DNA from 2 places in the Kocuria sp. UCD-OTCP genome. Region 2 is predicted to be linked to the other one. Evidence: predicted binding sites of a transcription regulator. Region 2 holds the regulator's gene; the other holds the start of a gene.
What was found. The regulator HrcA, encoded in region 2, represses chaperone genes, less so after heat shock. The targets are predictions, from matches to a motif close to TTNGCACTCGNNNNNNNCGAGTGCNAA.
Positions count from the first base shown of each region.

Region 1: H488_RS30720 (coniferyl-alcohol dehydrogenase) is a predicted target of HrcA. The motif match lies at 4,207-4,233, and genes of this name have one in related genera.

Region 1 is NZ_AOSQ01000034.1:48,718-57,774, forward strand. Features, by position in the region: gene H488_RS30700 (IclR family transcriptional regulator) at 1-156, shown strand, start outside; gene H488_RS30705 (MBL fold metallo-hydrolase) at 174-1,160, opposite strand; gene H488_RS30710 (MFS transporter) at 1,366-2,745, shown strand; gene H488_RS30715 (aldehyde dehydrogenase family protein) at 2,821-4,197, opposite strand; gene H488_RS30720 (coniferyl-alcohol dehydrogenase) at 4,429-5,217, shown strand; gene H488_RS30725 (PDR/VanB family oxidoreductase) at 5,229-6,239, shown strand; gene H488_RS30730 (cytochrome P450) at 6,266-7,483, shown strand; gene H488_RS30735 (YidH family protein) at 7,577-7,951, shown strand; gene H488_RS30740 (DUF202 domain-containing protein) at 7,965-8,327, shown strand; gene H488_RS30745 (SPFH domain-containing protein) at 8,519-9,057, shown strand, end outside.
Region 2 is NZ_AOSQ01000033.1:4,746-13,802, forward strand. Features, by position in the region: gene lepA (translation elongation factor 4) at 1-1,337, shown strand, start outside; gene hemW (radical SAM family heme chaperone HemW) at 1,337-2,581, shown strand; gene H488_RS30365 (DUF4870 domain-containing protein) at 2,695-3,159, opposite strand; gene H488_RS30370 (DUF3097 domain-containing protein) at 3,314-4,177, opposite strand; gene hrcA (heat-inducible transcriptional repressor HrcA) at 4,352-5,359, shown strand; gene dnaJ (molecular chaperone DnaJ) at 5,432-6,583, shown strand; gene H488_RS30385 (16S rRNA (uracil(1498)-N(3))-methyltransferase) at 6,580-7,356, shown strand; gene H488_RS30390 (GerMN domain-containing protein) at 7,376-8,302, opposite strand; gene H488_RS30395 (PhoH family protein) at 8,592-9,057, shown strand, end outside.

The DNA.
Region 1 (9,057 bases), on a different contig from region 2:
CACGGGCTCGCGGTGCCGATCCGGGACGTCGAAGGCGAGGTGATCGCCGCTCTGGGCATCGTCACCCTGGCGAGGATCAAGGACTCTCAGCGCATCGTTCCGGCGCTGCAGGTGGCCTCCGCGGCGATCACCCGTTCACTAGGAGTCCCCGCCTGACCTTCCCGCTCGCCGGGTCAGGCGTGACTGCCTGCGGGGGCTTCCGCGGGAACGACGGCGTAGACCTCACCGGGACGTGCCACGCTGACCGGTCCGGCGTACTCGGCTGCGACACCGGCGGTCCACTCCGCGTCGGTGGCGACACCGGCCAGATGGGACAGCACGACCCTGGCAACCCCGGCCCGGGCAGCGACTCGGCCCACCCCGGCGGGAGTGGTGTGCGAGATCTCCTGGTGGTTGAGGAACTCCGATCCAAAATCCCGTGCCCGGTAGAAGTCGAGGTTGACGGCCTCGTGCACCAGCAGGTCCGCCCCGCCGGCCAGGGTGGACGTGTTGAGGCACTCCGTCGTGTCCCCCGAGACCACCACCGATCCGTAGGCGGTGTCGAAGCGGAAGGCGAAGGCCGGGAAGATCGGCGGGTGCTCCACGAGAATGGCGCTCACCCGCACGACCTCGTCCTCGTAGACCAGGAACGGGTCCATCCGGGGGGTGTGCTCCCCGTCGGCCCCCGCCGCGGAGGCCGGCAGCCCGATCTCCTCGACCTGCACGAGGTCGTACAGAGGCGGACGCCCCTCGTCGACGATCCGGACGTCGATGTCGTAGGAGTAGGCCCGCAGCACGTGCTCCACCAGACCCGCGACGCCGACCCCTCCGGCGCGGGGGTCGGCCGGGCCGGGACCCAGGAGCTGCACCGGTTCGGTGAAGCCCTGCACCGGCCGGCCCCAGTTCCACAGCAGGAAGGCGGGGATCTCGGCCACGTGGTCCGAGTGCAGGTGGGTCACGAAGCAGGCCTTCAGGTTCTCCCCGCGCAGACCCGCCGCATGGGCGGCCCGGGTGACTCCGAGACCGAAGTCCACGAGGTAGAACCGGCCGTCGACGACGATGGCGGTCGCGATCCCAGGACACTCGGAGCGGATCGCGGGGCCGGCGGCGGTCCCGAGCGTGACCACGTGCAGCCCGCGGGCCTGGTCGAGGGGGGCGGCGAGGGCAACGCGGTCAGTCATGGGAGGGCCTTCCGATCGGGCGCGGCCTGCACGGGCAGGCGGGTGAAGTGCTCCTACTCTGCCCGCGCCTCCCGGTCGGGAGAACGCGTGATTTTCACTGGCCGGAAAACGTCCTATGTGCTCCAGTTCACAGGCTCCTAGATTCGCTGAGACACTTCACCACGGCCCGCACTCTTTCGAGGGTGCACGACGGGAGCCCACCGCCATGACCACCACAGCCGTACCCCAATCCGCTCAGCCTGTTCCGCCGGGATCGGGCATCGACCCCAAGGACCCGCACCACTGGAGCAGCAGGAAGCGCTCCCGCTACGCCTGGATGCTGACCTTCCTGCTGCTGTTCCTCATGATGCTCAGCTGGGCCGACAAGGCCGTTCTGGGCCTGGCCGCGGTGCCGTTGATGGAGGAGCTGGACATCACCCCGGAACAGTTCGGGCTGGTCGCCAGTGCCATGTTCCTCACCTTCGGGCTGGCACAGCTGGTGGCGGCCCCGCTGGCCAACAAGTTCCGGGCGAAGACCATCCTGCTGGTGCTGTGCCTGATCTGGTCGCTGTCGGTGATGCCGGTCGTGGTCTTCGCCACCCTGCCGGCACTGTGGGTGTCCCGGCTGGCGCTGGGCGCCGGTGAGGGCCCGCTCGCCCCGGTGCTCATGCACGCGGTCTACAAGTGGTTCCCCTCGAAGAAGGGGGCGACCCCGGCCGCGGTGGCTTCCTCCGGAGTGACGCTGGGCATCGTGGCCTTCGCCCCGGTGCTCGCCTGGGTCATCGCCCAGCACGGATGGCGCACGGCGTTCGTCGTCCTGGCCGTGGTCGGGGTGCTGTGGTGCGCGGCCTGGATGGTCCTCGGCAAGGAAGGGCCTTACACCTCTCTGGCGGCCGAGCGCGAGATCGAGGGCACCGAGATCGCCGTCTCCGCCCCCGGGGCCTCTCGGGTCAACGAGGAGAAGGTCCCCTTCTTCCGCAGCATCATGAACCCGACCTGGATCTTCGCCGTCATGGCATCGTTCTTCGCCTACTGGACCTTCACGCTGGCCATGTCCTGGGGCCCGGCGTACTTCCAGAACGTCATGGGCTTCAGCGGGCAGCAGGCCGGCTCCCTCATCGCCCTGCCTGCGGCGTGGGGCGTCATCGCCACGATCGGTCTGAGCATCCTGATCCAGCGGATGGATCAGCGGGGCGTGCCCAGCCGGCGTTCGCGCGGGTGGACCCTGGGCCTGGCCGGGGCCGGTGCCGGCACCGCCCTGCTGGCCTCCACGTTCGTCTCATCGCCGGTCCTCGGGGTGGCCCTGATGAGCATCGGGTTCGGCACCGCCCCGGCCATGTTCGCCATCACCTACCTCATCGTGGGCGAGCTGACCACGATCTCCCAGCGCGGTGGGCACCTCAACGTGGCCAACGCCGTGCTCACCACCGGCGGCGTGTTCGCCCCGGCCGTCGGCGGCTTCCTGATCGGCGGAGCCGCCACACCGGCCGACGGGTACCGGCTGGCCTTCCAGGTCACCGCCATCCTGCTGGTGGCCTTCGGCGTGCTCGCCCTGGCGTCCGTCAACCAGCAGAAGCAGCGACTCCGCCTGGGCATCGAGGCCTGAGCGGCTCGTCCGGACGGCGAAGGGGCCCCGCACCGTTCCCGGTGCGGGGCCCCTTCGCCGTCCGTGCCGCCGGCGTCAGCCGGTGTGCGGACGGGCGTTGACGGTGCGGGGCTCCAGGTACTCCCCCAGCCCCCACCGGCCGCGCTCACGCCCCAGCCCGGAGCCCTTCCACCCTCCGAACGGGGCGTCCAGCTCCACGACGGTGTGCTGGTTGATCCACGCCGTGCCGACCTCCAGCCGGGCAGCCACCTCGTGGGCCCGCTCCAGGTCCGGGGACCAGACCGAGGCGCCCAGGCCGAACTCCTGGGCGTTGAGCTCCTCCACGGTGGCGTCCAGGTCGTCATAGGCCACGACCGGCAGCGCCGCACCGAACTGCTCGCACGCCACCAGATCCGTGTGGTGCGGGGCGTCGGCGACGACGGTCGGCTCCAGGAAGTGCCCCGGCAGGTCCGTGCCGTGCTCCCCGCCGTGGGCGATGCGCCCGCCCTCGGCCACGGCCCGCGCCACGTAGTCCTTCACCAGCTGCTGCTGTCCGCTGGTGTGCATCGGCCCCATGGTGGTGCCCTCGGCCACGCCGTGGCCGATCCGCAGCGCGGAGACGGCTTCCACCAGGGCCTCCGTCAGCGCCGCCGACCGGTCCCGCGGGACGTAGACCCGCTTGACCGCCATGCACACCTGGCCGGCGTTGCGGAAGGCGGAGCCGGCGATCCGGGCGGCCGTGAACTCGAGGTCCGCATCCGGCAGCACGATCGCCGGATCGTTGCCGCCCAGCTCCAGCGTCACCTTCTTCACGGTCGGTGCGGCCTGGGCCATGATGGCGGCCCCGATCTCCGTGGACCCGGTGAACGAGATCTTCCGCACGCCCGGCATCTCGGACAGCGCCCTGGAGAGGACACCGCGGCCGGTGACGACCTGCAGCACGTTCTCGGGCAGGAACCGGTTGAGCACCTCGGCCAGCGCGCGGGTGGACATCGGGGTGGACGGGGACGGCTTGGCGATCACGGTGCACCCGGCCACCAGCGCCGGGGCCAGCTTCACCGCCAGCAGGGAGATCGGGAAGTTCCAGGGCGTGATGGCGCCCACCAGTCCCACGGGGGCGTACTGGACCTGGACGGAGCGGTCGCCGCGGACGGGCAGCGTCTCGACCAGGTCCCAGTCGAGGTCGGCGTAGTGGCGCAGCAGCCCGGCCGCGACCTTGAACTCCTGGGTGGCCTCGGCCCAGACCTTGCCCTGCTCCAGCGAGAGGATCCGGCCGAGGCCCTCGGCCTCGGCCAGCACCGCCTCGGAGGCCCGGCGCAGCGCCGTCCGGCGGACTTCACGGTCCGCGGCCCAGTGGCGGGCGACCGCGGCCGCGGCGGCAATCGCCCGCTCGACGTCCTCAGGCTGGTGCAGCGGAACTTCTCCGACCGTGTCCAGCGTGGCCGGGTCGATGACTTCGTAGGTGGCAGGCACCGGATCTCCTTGTCGCTCATGCTCCGGAAGCGCCCACCGACCGGTGGGCGGACTTCCCCTGTTCCCAGCTTCGAGCTCGCCTGTGACCGGACACACGCCATCTTCCACCCAGTGAAAAGGAGAGATGAACCGGGAGTACGCCAGGCCACATAGTGGAGTCGAACCAGCCGAACCGCACGCGGAGGATCCATTCGAGCGTGCAGGGGCCACTCTTCTGGAAGGACCACGTCCATGACCCTCGACGGACAGACATTCGTCGTCACCGGCGCCGCCTCCGGCATCGGTGCTGCCACCGCAGCTCTCCTGCGCGATGCCGGCGCGGAGGTGATCGGCGTGGACCGCAACACGCCCGCGGAGTTCCCGGGGGCCTTCGTCCAGGCGGACCTCTCCACGGCCGAGGGGGTGGCCGCGGCCGCCGGACGGATCCCGGAGGGTATCAACGGGCTGCTCAACATCGCCGGCGTTCCCGGCACAGCCCCCTGGCGTCTGGTGCTGTCCGTCAACGTCTTCGGCGTCCGGGATCTGACCCGGGCTCTGCTGCCCAAGCTCGTCCAGGGCGGCGTGGTCGTCAACCTGGCCTCCAACGTGGCCAGTGGCTGGACCGAGCGCCGCGAGCAGATCGTCGCGTTCACGTCCGTCGAGCACCGGGAGACGGCCCTGGACCTGGCCGGTGCGGACCCTGAGGTCACGGGGAACTCCTACCGGTTCTCGAAGGAGTGTGTCCGCTGGTTGAGCCTGGAGGCCGCCGCCTCCTCCCTGGGGAGGGCGCGCGTCGTCTCGGTCAGCCCCGGCCCCGTCCAGACCCCCATCCTGGAGGACTTCAAGATGGACCACGGCCGCGACAAGGTCGAGGGCGCCGTCGCCCTGCTGGGCCGCGCAGGGCAGCCGGACGACATCGCACAGGCCATCGGCTTCCTCGTCAGCCCGGAGGCCGCCTGGATCAACGGCACCGACGTGTGCGTCGACGGCGGCCTGAGCGCTCACCGCGCTGTGGCCGCATCCTTGTCCGTGACCGCCTGAGTGGAGGAACCATGACCACCGTGAACACCGTTCCCACCCCCGCCGTCGGGAACCAGACCACGAACGGCTACCGGCACGAGGTCGAGGAAGTCCTCGTCGACCGGCTCGAGACCGTGGCCGAGGGCGTTCGCCGGGTGACCCTGCGCATGCCCGACGGTTCCGACTTCCCGCAGTGGGAGCCGGGCTCGCACATCGATCTGATCCTGCCCCACCACATGCGCCAGTACTCCCTGTGCTCGCCCCTGGCCGACCGCAGCCGGATCCAGGTGTCGGTGCTGCGCACCCGCGATTCCCGTGGTGGTTCCGCCTACGTGCACGAGAGCCTGGCCGAGGGCGACACGGTCCACATCAACGGGCCCCGCAACAACTTCCCCTACGTCGACTCCCGGAAGTACCTGTTCGTGGCCGGCGGCATCGGCATCACTCCGATCCTGCCGATGATCGAGGCCGCGGAAGCCGCCGGCCGCGAGTGGCGCCTGGCCTACGGCGGACGCAGCCGGGCCTCGATGGCCTTCGCGGACGAGCTCGTGGCCGCCTACGGGGACCGCGTCCTCCTCTACCCGGAGGACGAGGTGGGGCGCATCGATCTCGAGGGTCTACTGGCCCTGCCGCGAGCGAAGATGCTGGTCTACGCGTGCGGACCCGAACCGCTGCTGCGCGTGATCGAGGACTACTGCATGGGCTGGCCCCCCGGTGCGCTGCACCTGGAGCGCTTCGTCGCGGCCAACCTCGACGCCGGGGCCAGCGCCGAGCCCTTCGAGGTGGAGCTGACCGATACGGGCACCACCGTCACCGTTCCCCCGGACCGCACCATCCTGGACGTGGTGGAGGAGCACGGAGTGCGTGTGCTCTCCTCCTGCCGCGCGGGAGTGTGCGGCACGTGCGAGACCCGCGTGGTGGCAGGGGAGGTCGAGCACCGGGACGCCATCCTCAACGAGGAGGAGAAGCACTCGGGCGACGCCATGATGATCTGCGTCTCCCGCGCCGCCGCCGGGTGCCGCAAGCTCACCCTGGAACTCTGAACCACCGACCCAGCACAGGAGTCACCATGACTGTCACCGCCACGAGGCCTGAGGCCGTGTCCTTGCCCGACGATCCCTTCTCCGTCGAGAACATCTCGAATCCCTACCCGCTGCACGAGAAGCTCCGGGAAGCCGGACCCGTGGTGTGGCTGGAGAAGCACGGCTGCTACGCCGTGACCCGCTACGAGTGGGTCTACGAGATCCTCACCGACTTCGAGTCCTACTGCTCCAGCGGTGGCCTCGGCCCCAAGGACATCCGCAAGGAACCCGAGTGGCGCCCGCCCTCGATCCTGGAGTCCGACCCGCCCACGCACACCGTGATGCGCCGGGGCCTGGCCGGGGTCATCTCCCCGTCCACCATGCGCCGGCTGCGGGAGCAGTTCGCCCCCTTCGCGGAGGAACTGGCCGAGCGGGTGGTGGCCCAGGGGGACGTCGACGGCATCAAGGACATCGCCGAGCCCTACCCCCTGAAGGTGTTCCCCGACGCGGTGGGCCTACGCCCGGGAGGCCGGGAGAACCTGCTCCCCTACGGTGCGATGGCCTTCAACGCCTTCGGCGCCGACAACGAGATCCGGGCCGAGGCCTTCACCGAGGGCGAGAAGGTCGCCGCGTGGATCATGGACAGCTGCGCCCGTGAGAACCTGTCGATCACCGGCCTGGGCGCCGACATCTGGAAGGTCGCCGAGGAGGGGCGCATCGCCCCTGAACAGGCCACCCTGCTGGTGCGCGCCCTGCTCTCCGCGGGGGTGGACACCACGATCTTCGGCATCGGGAACACGCTCTACAGCCTCGCCCGGCACCCCGAGCAGTGGGAGAAGCTCAAGGCCGACCCGAAGCTGGCCAAGTTCGCGGTCGACGAAGCGCTGCGCGTCGAGTCGCCGTTCCAGATGTTCCACCGCACCTCCACGGTCGACACCGAGATCGGAGGCGTCCGGATCCCCGCGGACTCGAAGATCCTGCTGTTCATGGGCGCGGCCAACCGGGACCCCCGCAAGTGGGGCGGGAACGCCGACGTCTTCGACCTCGACCGCAGCGCCTCCGGTCACGTGGCCTTCGGCATGGGCCTGCACCAGTGCGTGGGGCAGCCCATCGCCCGGATCGAGATCGAGCTCGTCCTGCAGGCGCTGGCCAGGCGCGTGGACCGGATCGAACTCACCGGCGAGCCGAGCCCGTGGATCCACAACGTGCTGCGCGGCTTCGCCCGCATGCCCCTGCGCCTGACACCACTGAGCCGAACGCACTGATGCTCCGGAGCACTGCCCCGACCCCAACGGTGGGCACGTCCCGTGCGGCACGGCGCCCCGGGACCGTCAGGGGGGCGATCCATGGATGAGTCCATGCCCGCACCGGACCGCAACCGCCTCTCGGCGCGCGTGCTGGGCGGTGGGACGGAACCGGATCCGCGGTTCACCCTGGCCAACGAACGCACCTTCCTGGCCTGGATCCGCACCTCCCTGGCGTTCCTGGCCGGCGGCATCGCGGTGGAGGCCTTCACCGAGGATCTCTTCCCCGAGCCGGTGCGCACCTTCCTGGCCGTGGTCCTGCTGCTGCTCGGGGTGCTCATCAGCGGCGGCGCCGCCTGGCGCTGGGTGGATGTGGAACGCAGCCTGCGGCGCAAGGCGCCACTGCCGCTGCCGCTGATCACCCCCCTGCTGGGCATCGGCGGGGCGCTCGCGTCCGGGGCCCTGGTCGTGTTCGTCCTGCAGACCTGATCGAGGCCGCCCGATGAACGGCTCCTCCCGACAGCCTCCGGGCACCCGGACACCGCGTCCGGCGCACGACGACCCCGGTCTCCAGCCCGAACGGACCGCACTGGCCTGGGGGCGCACGGTGCTGGCACTGATCACCGCCGCTGCCGTCTGCCTGCGCTGGATCTCCCACCACGGGCCGTTCGTCCTGTCACTCTTCGCCCTCGCCGTCGTCACCGGCACGGCGATCTGGCTGACCCAACGGGCCCGCTACACCCGCGGCTCCAGCGGGATCACCGCCGAGCGCGTCATCGCCGACGTGCACGGGGTGCTCGGCCTCGCTGCGGCCACGGTCGTTCTCGGTTCCCTGGGCATCTACGTCGTCGTGGTCCTCGCCTGATCCTTCTCGGGGCCGGGACGGACCGGCCGACGACTCGGACGCCTGCGCACCCGGTCCCCCAAAGAGCGGTGCTCCGACACCCGGGGTCTGCGGCCTCCACGATGTCGCGGCATGGCATTGTTCACACAAGTGAACTGCCGCGCCGAGGGCGGTGGGAGGCGAGAACTCCGAGGAGTGGAGAGCAGGAAGCCATGTTCTACATCGTCACGGCCATCGTCCTGGCCCTTGTCACCGTGATCTCGATCGCCGGCTGGATGATGTCCCCGAAGGAGACCGTCCGGAAGGACGCGGACGGCGAGCACGTCCACCCCAGCGCCACGAGGAAGGCGGCCGGCCTCACCGCCGTCAGCGCCCTGGTGCTCCTGCTGCTCGTCACGGCCGGGACGACTCTCGCCCGAGTGGGCGCACGTGAAGTGGGGATCGAGACCAGCCTCGGCAAGTACTCCCGGACCCTGCAGGCGGGATGGCAGATCAAGGCGCCCTGGGCCGAGGTGGAGACCTTCTCCACCCAGTTGCAGCGCTCGGAGATGGACGCCCCGATCGCCTTCGCCGGCGGCGGCTCCGGCACCCAGCACATGACCGTGCAGTGGACCATCACGGGAGAACAGGCCCAGGAGCTGTGGTCCCGGTACCGGCAGTTCGCGAACGTCGACGGCATGCTCGTCCAGCCGGCGGCCAGGGAGGCGGTCGCGACCGTCCTGGCGTCCTACACCCCCGCGGAGGCCCGCGC
Region 2 (9,057 bases):
GGGTCTCCGGGAAGACCGGTGAGGGCGTCGAGGCGCTGCTCGACCGGATCGTGGAGCTGGTCCCCGCCCCGCAGGGGGACGCGGACGCGCCCTCGCGGGCCATGATCTTCGACTCCGTCTACGACACCTACCGCGGCGTGGTCACCTACATCCGCGTGGTCGACGGCAAGCTGACCCCGCGGGAGCGGATCCGGATGATGTCCACCGGCGCGCAGCACGAGCTGCTGGAGATCGGGGTCATCTCGCCCGAGCCGAAGCCCACGGAGGGGCTCGGCGTGGGCGAGGTCGGCTACCTCATCACCGGGGTCAAGGACGTGCGCCAGTCCCGGGTGGGGGACACCGTGACCAACCACCAGCGGCCGGCGGCCGAGAACCTGGGCGGCTACGAGGACCCCAAGCCGATGGTCTTCTCGGGGCTGTTCCCCATCGACGGCTCCGACTACCCGGTCCTGCGCGACGCCCTGGACAAGCTCCAGCTCAACGACGCCGCCCTGGTCTACGAGCCCGAGAACTCCGCGGCCCTGGGCTTCGGCTTCCGGTGCGGGTTCCTGGGCCTGCTCCACCTCGAGATCGTCCGGGAGCGCCTCGAGCGCGAGTTCAACCTGGACCTGATCTCCACGGCGCCCTCCGTGAGCTACAACGTCACCCTCGAGGACCGCTCCGAGCGCGCCGTCACGAACCCCTCCGAGTTCCCCGAAGGCAAGATCGCCGAGATCCGCGAGCCCATGGTGGCCGCGACGGTGCTGGCCCCGTCCGAGTTCATCGGCGCGATCATGGAGCTGTGCCAGTCCAAGCGCGGTCAGCTCAAGGGCATGGACTACCTCTCCGAGGATCGGGTGGAGCTGCGCTACCGGCTGCCCCTGGCCGAGATCGTCTTCGACTTCTTCGACCAGCTCAAGTCCCGCACCAAGGGCTACGCGTCCCTGGACTGGAAGGCCGAGGGCGAGGAGGCCGCGGACCTCGTGAAGGTCGACATCCTCCTGCAGGGCGAGCCGGTGGACGCCTTCAGCGCGATCACCCACCGGGACAAGGCGTACGCCTACGGGGTGATGATGACCGGCAAGCTGCGCGAGCTCATCCCGCGGCAGCAGTTCGAGGTGCCCATCCAGGCGGCCATCGGCTCCCGGGTGATCGCCCGCGAGAACATCCGGGCGATCCGCAAGGACGTGCTCTCCAAGTGCTACGGCGGCGACATCTCGCGCAAGCGCAAGCTGCTCGAGAAGCAGAAGGAGGGCAAGAAGCGGATGAAGATGGTCGGCCGGGTGGAGGTCCCCCAGGAGGCGTTCGTCGCGGCGCTGTCCTCCGACGAGTCCGGGGCGAAGGACAAGAAGAAGTAGTGGCCCCCGCCCAGCCGGAGGGCCTGCCGGGCCCGCTCGACGGACTGCTGCCGCCCTCCGCCGCGGTGGGCTCCGCCGACCGCACGCTCAGCCTCTACGTGCACGTGCCGTTCTGCGCGGTCCGGTGCGGCTACTGCGACTTCAACACCTACACGGCCGTGGAGCTCGGGGCGGGGGTGTCCCAGGACGCCTACGCCGGGGACGCCGCGGCGGAGGTCCGCTGGGCGCGCCGGGTGCTGGAGGACTCCGGGGTGGCTCCCCGCCCGCTGCACAGCGTGTTCTTCGGCGGCGGCACCCCCACGCTGCTGCCCGCCGAGGACCTCGCCGCGGTCCTGGCGCAGGCCGCGGAGAGCTTCGGGCTCGCGGCGGGCGCGGAGGTGACCACCGAGGCGAACCCGGACTCCGTGACGCCCGAGTCCCTCGCGGTGCTCACGGCGGCGGGGGTGACCCGGGTGTCCTTCGGGATGCAGTCGGCCGTCCCGCACGTGCTCGCCGTCCTGGACCGCACGCACGACCCCGACAACGTGCCGCGGGCCGTGCGGTGGGCGCGCGAGGCCGGCCTGGGCGTCAGCGTGGACCTCATCTACGGCACCCCGGGGGAGTCCCTGGCCGACTGGGAGCACTCGGTGCGCACGGCGGTGGGCTACGAGCCCGACCACGTCTCCGCGTACTCGCTGATCATCGAGCACGGCACGAAGCTCGCGGCGCGGATGCGGCGCGGGGAGGTGCCGCCGATCGACGAGGACGACCAGGCCGACAAGTACGAGCTCGCGGACCGGGTCCTCGCCGAGGCCGGCTTCGAGTGGTACGAGGTGAGCAACTGGGCCCGGCCCGCCGAGGGCGCGGACGCCGGCGCCCACCGCAGCCGGCACAACCTCGCCTACTGGCGCAACCAGGACTGGTGGGGGATCGGGCCCGGGGCGCACTCGCACGTGGGCGGGACGCGCTGGTGGAACCTCAAGCACCCCGTGCCCTACACGAACCGGGTGCGCGCCGGGCAGTCGCCGGCGGCCGGGCGCGAGATCCTCGACGCGGACACCCGCCACCTCGAGCGGGTGATGCTGGAGGCCAGGATCCGCGACGGCCTGCCCACGACCGCCCTGGCCGGCGGCGGGCGGACCGCGGTGGCCGGGCTGATCGCCGACGGGCTGGTGGAGCCCGCGGCGGCGCTGCGCGGCTCGCTGGTGCTGACCCTGCGGGGCCGGCTCCTCGGCGACGCCGTGGTGCGGCGGCTGCTCGCCTGACGGGGGCACCCCGGCCGGGGCGCCCGCACGAGGAACGGACGCACCCGTCGGGAACGGACGCACCCGTCGGGAACGGATGCGTCCGTCAGGGACGTCCCCGGCGCGGACCGGGATCAGCCGCGCGCGGCGCGCCCCCGGGACCGCTCGCGGAGGCGCTCGACGAGCCGGTCGTAGAGCCGGGTGTTGAAGCGGTAGAGGTGCGGTTCGCCGCGGTTGACCCGGACCCCGCCGATCAGGGAGCCGACGGCGAGCAGCAGCCACGCGGCGGCGGCGGCGAGCGCGAAGAACCAGCCGATGAACGGCACCGGGGCGAGCAGGATCCCGGTGACCACCACGAGGGTCGGCAGCAGGGTGAAGTTCATGGCCTCCATCGACTCCTGCTCCGTGAACGGGCCGCGCCCGCGGAAGACGCGGTGGACGAGGAACGAGGGGAGGAAGCCGATGACGCCGCCGAAGTGCGCCAGGGTCGCCCACTGGTGGTCCTCGGTGACGGTCAGCGGCTGGGCCACGGGGGAGAGGCCCTCGAACGGGGCCCCGGCGTTGTCGCGGCTCGATCGGGGGTCGGTCTGCACGGGCACGGATGTCCTTCGGCGGTGGGACCGCGGCAGGGCCGCGGAGGGTGGGTGGGACACGACCATCCTACCGACCGGCCCGGAGGGCGGAGGCTCGGCCCCGCGCCCGTGTGCCTTTGTGACGATCTGCTGGGCGTTGCCCGTGCGCGGGGGCGGCGGGTCAGGCGCCGGGGGCGGTGAGGAAGTCGATGAGCTCCTCGACCCGGCCCAGCAGGGACGGCTCGAGGTCGGCGTAGCTGTCCACGCGGGACAGGATGTGCTGCCAGGCCCGGCCGAGGTCGCCGGGGGTGCGGTGCGGCCACCCGAGGGCGGCGGCGGTGCCGGTCTTCCAGTCCGTGCCGCGCGGGACCACCGGCCAGGCGTCGATGCCGAGGGTGCGCGGCCTGACCGCCTGCCAGATGTCGACGTAGGGGTGGCCCAGCACCAGGACGTTGCCCGCGGCGCCGGGCAGGCGCATGGTCTCCGCGGCGATCCTCGACTCCTTGGAGCCGGCCACGAGGTGGTCGACGAGGATGCCGAGCCGCCGCCCGGGGCCCGGCCCGAACTCCCGCACGGCGGCGGGCAGGTCATCGATGCCGTGCAGGGGCTCCACGACGATGCCCTCGACCGCCAGGTCGTGGCCCCACACCTTGGCCACCAGCTCGGCGTCGTGGTAGCCCTCGACCCACACCCGGGAGGCCTTCGCGGTGCTCGCGCGCAGCCCCTCGACGGCCACGGAGCCCGAGCGCGTGCGGGAGGGCTTGCGCGCCGCGGGGGCCCGGCGGGGCTCGACGACGACCACGGGCTCGCCCTCGAGCAGGAACCCCGGTCCCAGGGGGAACGCCTTGACCCGCCCCCTCCGGTCCTCGAGCCCCAGCACGCGCATCCCGCCGATGGTCTCCAGGGACACGACCGCGCCGACCCAGCCGGTCGTGACGTCCTCCAGGAGCATCCCCGGGGCGACCGGGACCTCCGCGGAGACCGGCCGGCGGCGGGCGAGGGCGTCGTCGTCGAGGCTGCGCGGCCCCCAGCCGTGGTGGCTCATGGTCGTCCTCCCGGGTCGCGGTGCCGCGCGTCCGGCGCGGATCAGCCGGAAGCGTACCAAACCGCGGGGGCGACCGGCCGTCGGACACGGGGGCTACACTGGACGCCGTTGGCACTGTGGCCACCCGAGTGCCAGGGCATCTTCGGGGGCGTGGACGAACCGGGGAGGAGCGACGTGAACCATCCGAGACGACTGCAGATCCTGCAGGCCATCGTGGAGGACTACGTGCACTTCCGCGAGCCGGTCGGCTCCAAGGCCCTCGTGGACCGGCACCGGCTCGGCGTCTCCTCGGCCACCGTGCGCAACGACATGGCCGCGCTCGAGGAGGAGGGCCTGATCACGGCCCCCCACACGAGTTCGGGCCGGATCCCCACGGACAAGGGCTACCGCACGTTCGTCGACCAGATCGCGGCCGTCAAGCCGCTCTCGGGTCCGGAACGGCGGGCCATCCAGCGGCTGCTGGACGACGCCGCGGACATCGACGACGTCATGGAGCGCACCGTGCGGCTGCTCGCGCAGCTCACCCAGCAGGTCGCGGTCGTGCAGTACCCGCACGCCTCCGGGGTCACCGTGCGCCACGTCGAGGTCGTGGACCTCGGCGCCGGCCGGGTGCTGGTGGTGCTCATCCCGACCAACGGCCGGGTGGCGCAGCGCGTCGCCGTGCTGCGGGCGCCGCTCGAGGAGTCCCAGCTGCTCGAGCTGCGCGCCCGGGTGCTGGCCGCCGTGGTCGGGCGCTGCCTGACCGCGGTGCCGGACGCCCTCGCCGTGATGACCGCGAGCACGGCCCCGCCGCTGCAGCCGGCCGCCGCCGCCGTGGCGGAGGCCGTCGGCGCCCTCGCGGCGGGCGGGGCCGAGCACCGCATGGTCATGGCCGGCACCGCCAACCTCGCCCGCTCCACCGGGGACTTCCACCTGAGCATCGGCCCGGTCCTCGAGGCCCTCGAGGAGCAGGTGGTGATGCTCCGGCTGCTCTCCGAGATGGAGCAGGACGCCCGCGGGGTGGCCGTGCGGATCGGCACGGAGAACGCCGAGGGCCCCCTGTCCGAGGCCGCCGTCGTCGCCACCGGCTACGGGCCGCAGTCCAAGGTGGGGGTCGTGGGCCCCATGCGCATGGACTACCCGTCCACGATGGCCGCCGTGCGCGCCGTCGCCCGCTACCTCTCCCGTATCCTCGGGGGCTGAGCCCCCGCGGGCCCCGTCCCCCGGGGCCCACCAGCGAAACCCACCACAGACCTCTCGACAGAACGGACCACGGTGAGCGATCACTACGAGACCCTGGGCGTGTCCCGGGACGCCAGCCAGGAAGAGATCAAGAAGGCCTACCGCAAGAAGGCCCGCCGGCTGCACCCCGACGTCAACCCCGGCCCGGAGGCCGCCGAGGACTTCAAGCGCCTCTCCCACGCCAACGACGTCCTCTCCGACCCCGAGAAGCGGCGCGTCTACGACGCGACCGGCAACGAGAACGGCACCGACACCGGCTTCGGCGGGGGCTTCCCCGGCACGGGGTTCGGCTTCGCCGACATCTTCGACACCTTCTTCCAGGGCGCCGGCGGCGCCGGCTCCGGCCGGCGCGGACCCGCGTCCCGCACCCGCCAGGGCCAGGACGCCCTGATCAACGTCCGGGTCACCCTCCGGGACGCGGTCTTCGGCACGGAGAAGAAGATCACCGTGGACACCGCCGTGGTCTGCCCCACCTGCGACGGCACCTGCTGCCAGGCGGGCACCCAGCCCGAGACCTGCGACGTCTGCCACGGATCCGGCCAGGTGCAGCGCCAGGTCCAGTCGATCCTCGGGACCGTGGTCACGGCGGCGCCGTGCGCCACCTGCCAGGGCTTCGGCACCGTCATCAAGCACCCGTGCCACGAGTGCTACGGCGAGGGCCGCGTGCGCGACCGCCGCCCGCTGACCGTCAAGATCCCCGCCGGCGTCTCGACCGGCAACCGGATCCGCCTCTCGGGTCAGGGCGAGGCCGGCACCGCAGGCGGGCCGAACGGCGACCTCTACGTCGAGCTCAAGGTCGATCCCGACCCCACGTTCGAGCGCCAGGGCGACGACCTGCACGCCCGCGTCCGGGTGCCCATGACCTCCGCGGCCCTCGGCACCACCGTGACCCTCGAGACCTTCGACGGCGAGCGCGAGGTGCCCGTCGCCCCCGGCACGCAGACCGGCCACACCGTCACCCTGCACGAGCTCGGTGCCACCCGGCTGCGCGGCGGCGGCCGGGGCGAGCTGTTCGTCCACCTCGAGGTCGAGACCCCCACGGCGCTCGACGACGAGCAGCGCGAGCTGCTCGAGCAGCTGTCCCGGCTGCGCGGCGAGGACCAGTCCACCGGCACCACCCTGAACTCCCCGGCCGGCTCCGGCGGCTTCTTCTCCCGGCTCAAGGACCGGTTCTCCGACCTGTGAGCCTGCCGGTCTTCAAGGTCGAGCCGGGCCGGCTCGCCGGTCTCGGCCCCGGGGCGGCGCTCACTGTCACCGGCCCGGAGGCCCGGCACGCCGTCACCGTGCGCCGGCTCGCGCCCGGTGAGCGGCTCGAGCTCGTCGACGGCGCGGGGACCCGGGCCACCGGGGAGCTGCGCGCGGGGGACCGGGACAGCATGGAGGTCGGCGTGGTCTCGGTGACCACCGAGCCCGCCCGCACGCCCCGGCTGGTCCTCGCCCAGGCCCTCGCGAAGGGCGACCGGGACCTGCTGGCCGTGGAGACGGCCACCGAGCTGGGCGTCGACGCCGTGGTGCCCTGGCAGGCCGACCGCTCGATCGTGCGGTGGAAGAAGGAGCGCGCCGCCAAGAGCCACGAGAAGTGGGTGCACACCGTCGCGGCGGCCGCCAAGCAGTCGCGGCGGGCCGCCTGGCCCGAGGTGCTGCCCCTGTCCACCACCCGCGAGCTCGCCCGCCTGCTCGGGGAGCCGGGGACCCGCGGCCTCGTCCTGCACGAGGAGGCGCACGACTCCCTCGCCGACCTGGCCGGCGCCGCCGGCGCCCCGTGGGCGGGGGCCGAGCGGATCGTCCTGGTGGTGGGGCCCGAGGGGGGCGTCGCGCCGGCGGAGCGCGAGGTCCTGGCCGGGGTGGGGGCCCTCGCGGTCCGGCTCGGCCCGGAGGTGCTGCGCAGCTCCACGGCGGGACCGGCCGCGCTGGCGGTGCTCAGCGCCGCGCTCGGCCGCTGGGCGTCCGGGACCTGATGAGTCCCGGGCGGCCGGTTCAGCCGGGGACGACCTCCACGTCCTTGTCGTCGCGCACGGTCCCGCCCTCGGCGTCCCGGCCGACGACCGTCACCACGTAGGGGCCCGGCTCCAGCTCGAGCTCGGCCCGGAACCCGGCGGTCCCGTCGCCCCGGGGGACCTCGTCCGCCGTGCCGCTCGAGACGCGCTCCCCGTCCGGTCCGGCCACGGTCCACCGGCAGTCCCGCACCTCGTCCAGCGCCCGTCCCGAGAGGGTGAGGGTCCCCTCGGACCGTTCGTCCTGCCGGGGCTCGTCGAGCCAGAGCGGGGCCTCCAGCGCCTCGTCGGGGCGGAGGGGGCCGTCGAGGCGCACGGACCCGAAGACCTCCTCGTCGGGCCGGCCGTCCACGAGCACCACGACCTCGGCCGCGGAGCCCTCCGGCAGCAGACCCGCCGTGGCCGCCGTGGCGGTCACGGTGTGCGCGAGCTGCTGGAGGGCCAGCCGGACCTCGCGGTCGTCCAGGTCCGGGCGGAAGGCCTCGGACGGCAGGTCCACGGTGATGGTCCCGCCCGGGGACGTCGAGGCGCCCACCCGGTCCACCGGGGACCACAGCGTCCGGTAGTCCGGGTCCTCCGGGGTCGCCCCGGTCATCAGCGCCGCCGCCGCCGCGATGGGGTCCACGGCCGCGGCCGCCTCGGAGGCGTCCCGGAACTCGCGGAACAGCCGCTCCTCGCCGTCCGCGCGGCCCACCCAGTAGACGGGCAGCTTCGTGGTGGCCACCCGGCCGTCCGCGGTGCTCGCCGTGGTGGACGAGGCCGGCGCGGCGCCCGACGCGCTGACCGTGCCCTCGAGGGCGGGCTCCGGGCCGGTGCCGCACGCGCCGAGGACCAGGGCGCCCGCGGCGGACAGGGCGAGCACGGGGAGCCGGCCGCGGGCGGACCGGGGCCGGGAACGGGCAGTGGCCATGGGGGGACGCGCACCTCGGCTTTCCGGGATCGGGTGGGGGGCGGTGCCGGCACCGGGGGAGGCCGCACCTGTCCCCCTGCCGGAGGACCGGACCATTCCAGCACAGGGCCCGTGGACGCCCCCAGCCGAGGAGCCCCGGCGGGCGTGACCGATACCAAATCGCAATGTGCGGCGGGCGACCTCCGGTGCCGGAGCCGCGCGGTACCCTGGGGTGAGGACGAGTCCCGTCCACCGTCCCTACCACGGCGACCCACGAGAGAGCGAGAGCACGGCCCGCGCGGCCGGACCCATGACTGAGACGCTGCCCGGCACCACGCACCCCCTGACGGCCCGCACCGTCATCACCTTCCCCGACCGCGAGACGATGGTCCGGTGCCTCGGCTCCGGGGACGACACCCTGCGCCAGGTGGAGACGGCGTTCCCCGGCCTCACGACCAGCCCGCGCGGACTCGAGCTCGGCATCGAGGGCCCCAGCGGGCCCGTGCAGATCGTCGCCACCCTCTTCGACGAGCTGAAGGTCCTGGCCGGCCGCGAGACCGCGGTCACCCCGCAGGTCATCACCCAGCTGCTCGAGCTGATCGGCAGGGACCTCACCGCCCGCCCCAGCGGCGCCCTGACCCAGAACATCCTCTCCGGCCGCGGCCGCAAGATCCGCCCCAAGACGCTGCACCAGAAGACCTACGTGGACGCCATCGACGAGCACACCGTGGTCTTCGGCATCGGTCCCGCCGGCACCGGCAAGACCTACCTGGCCA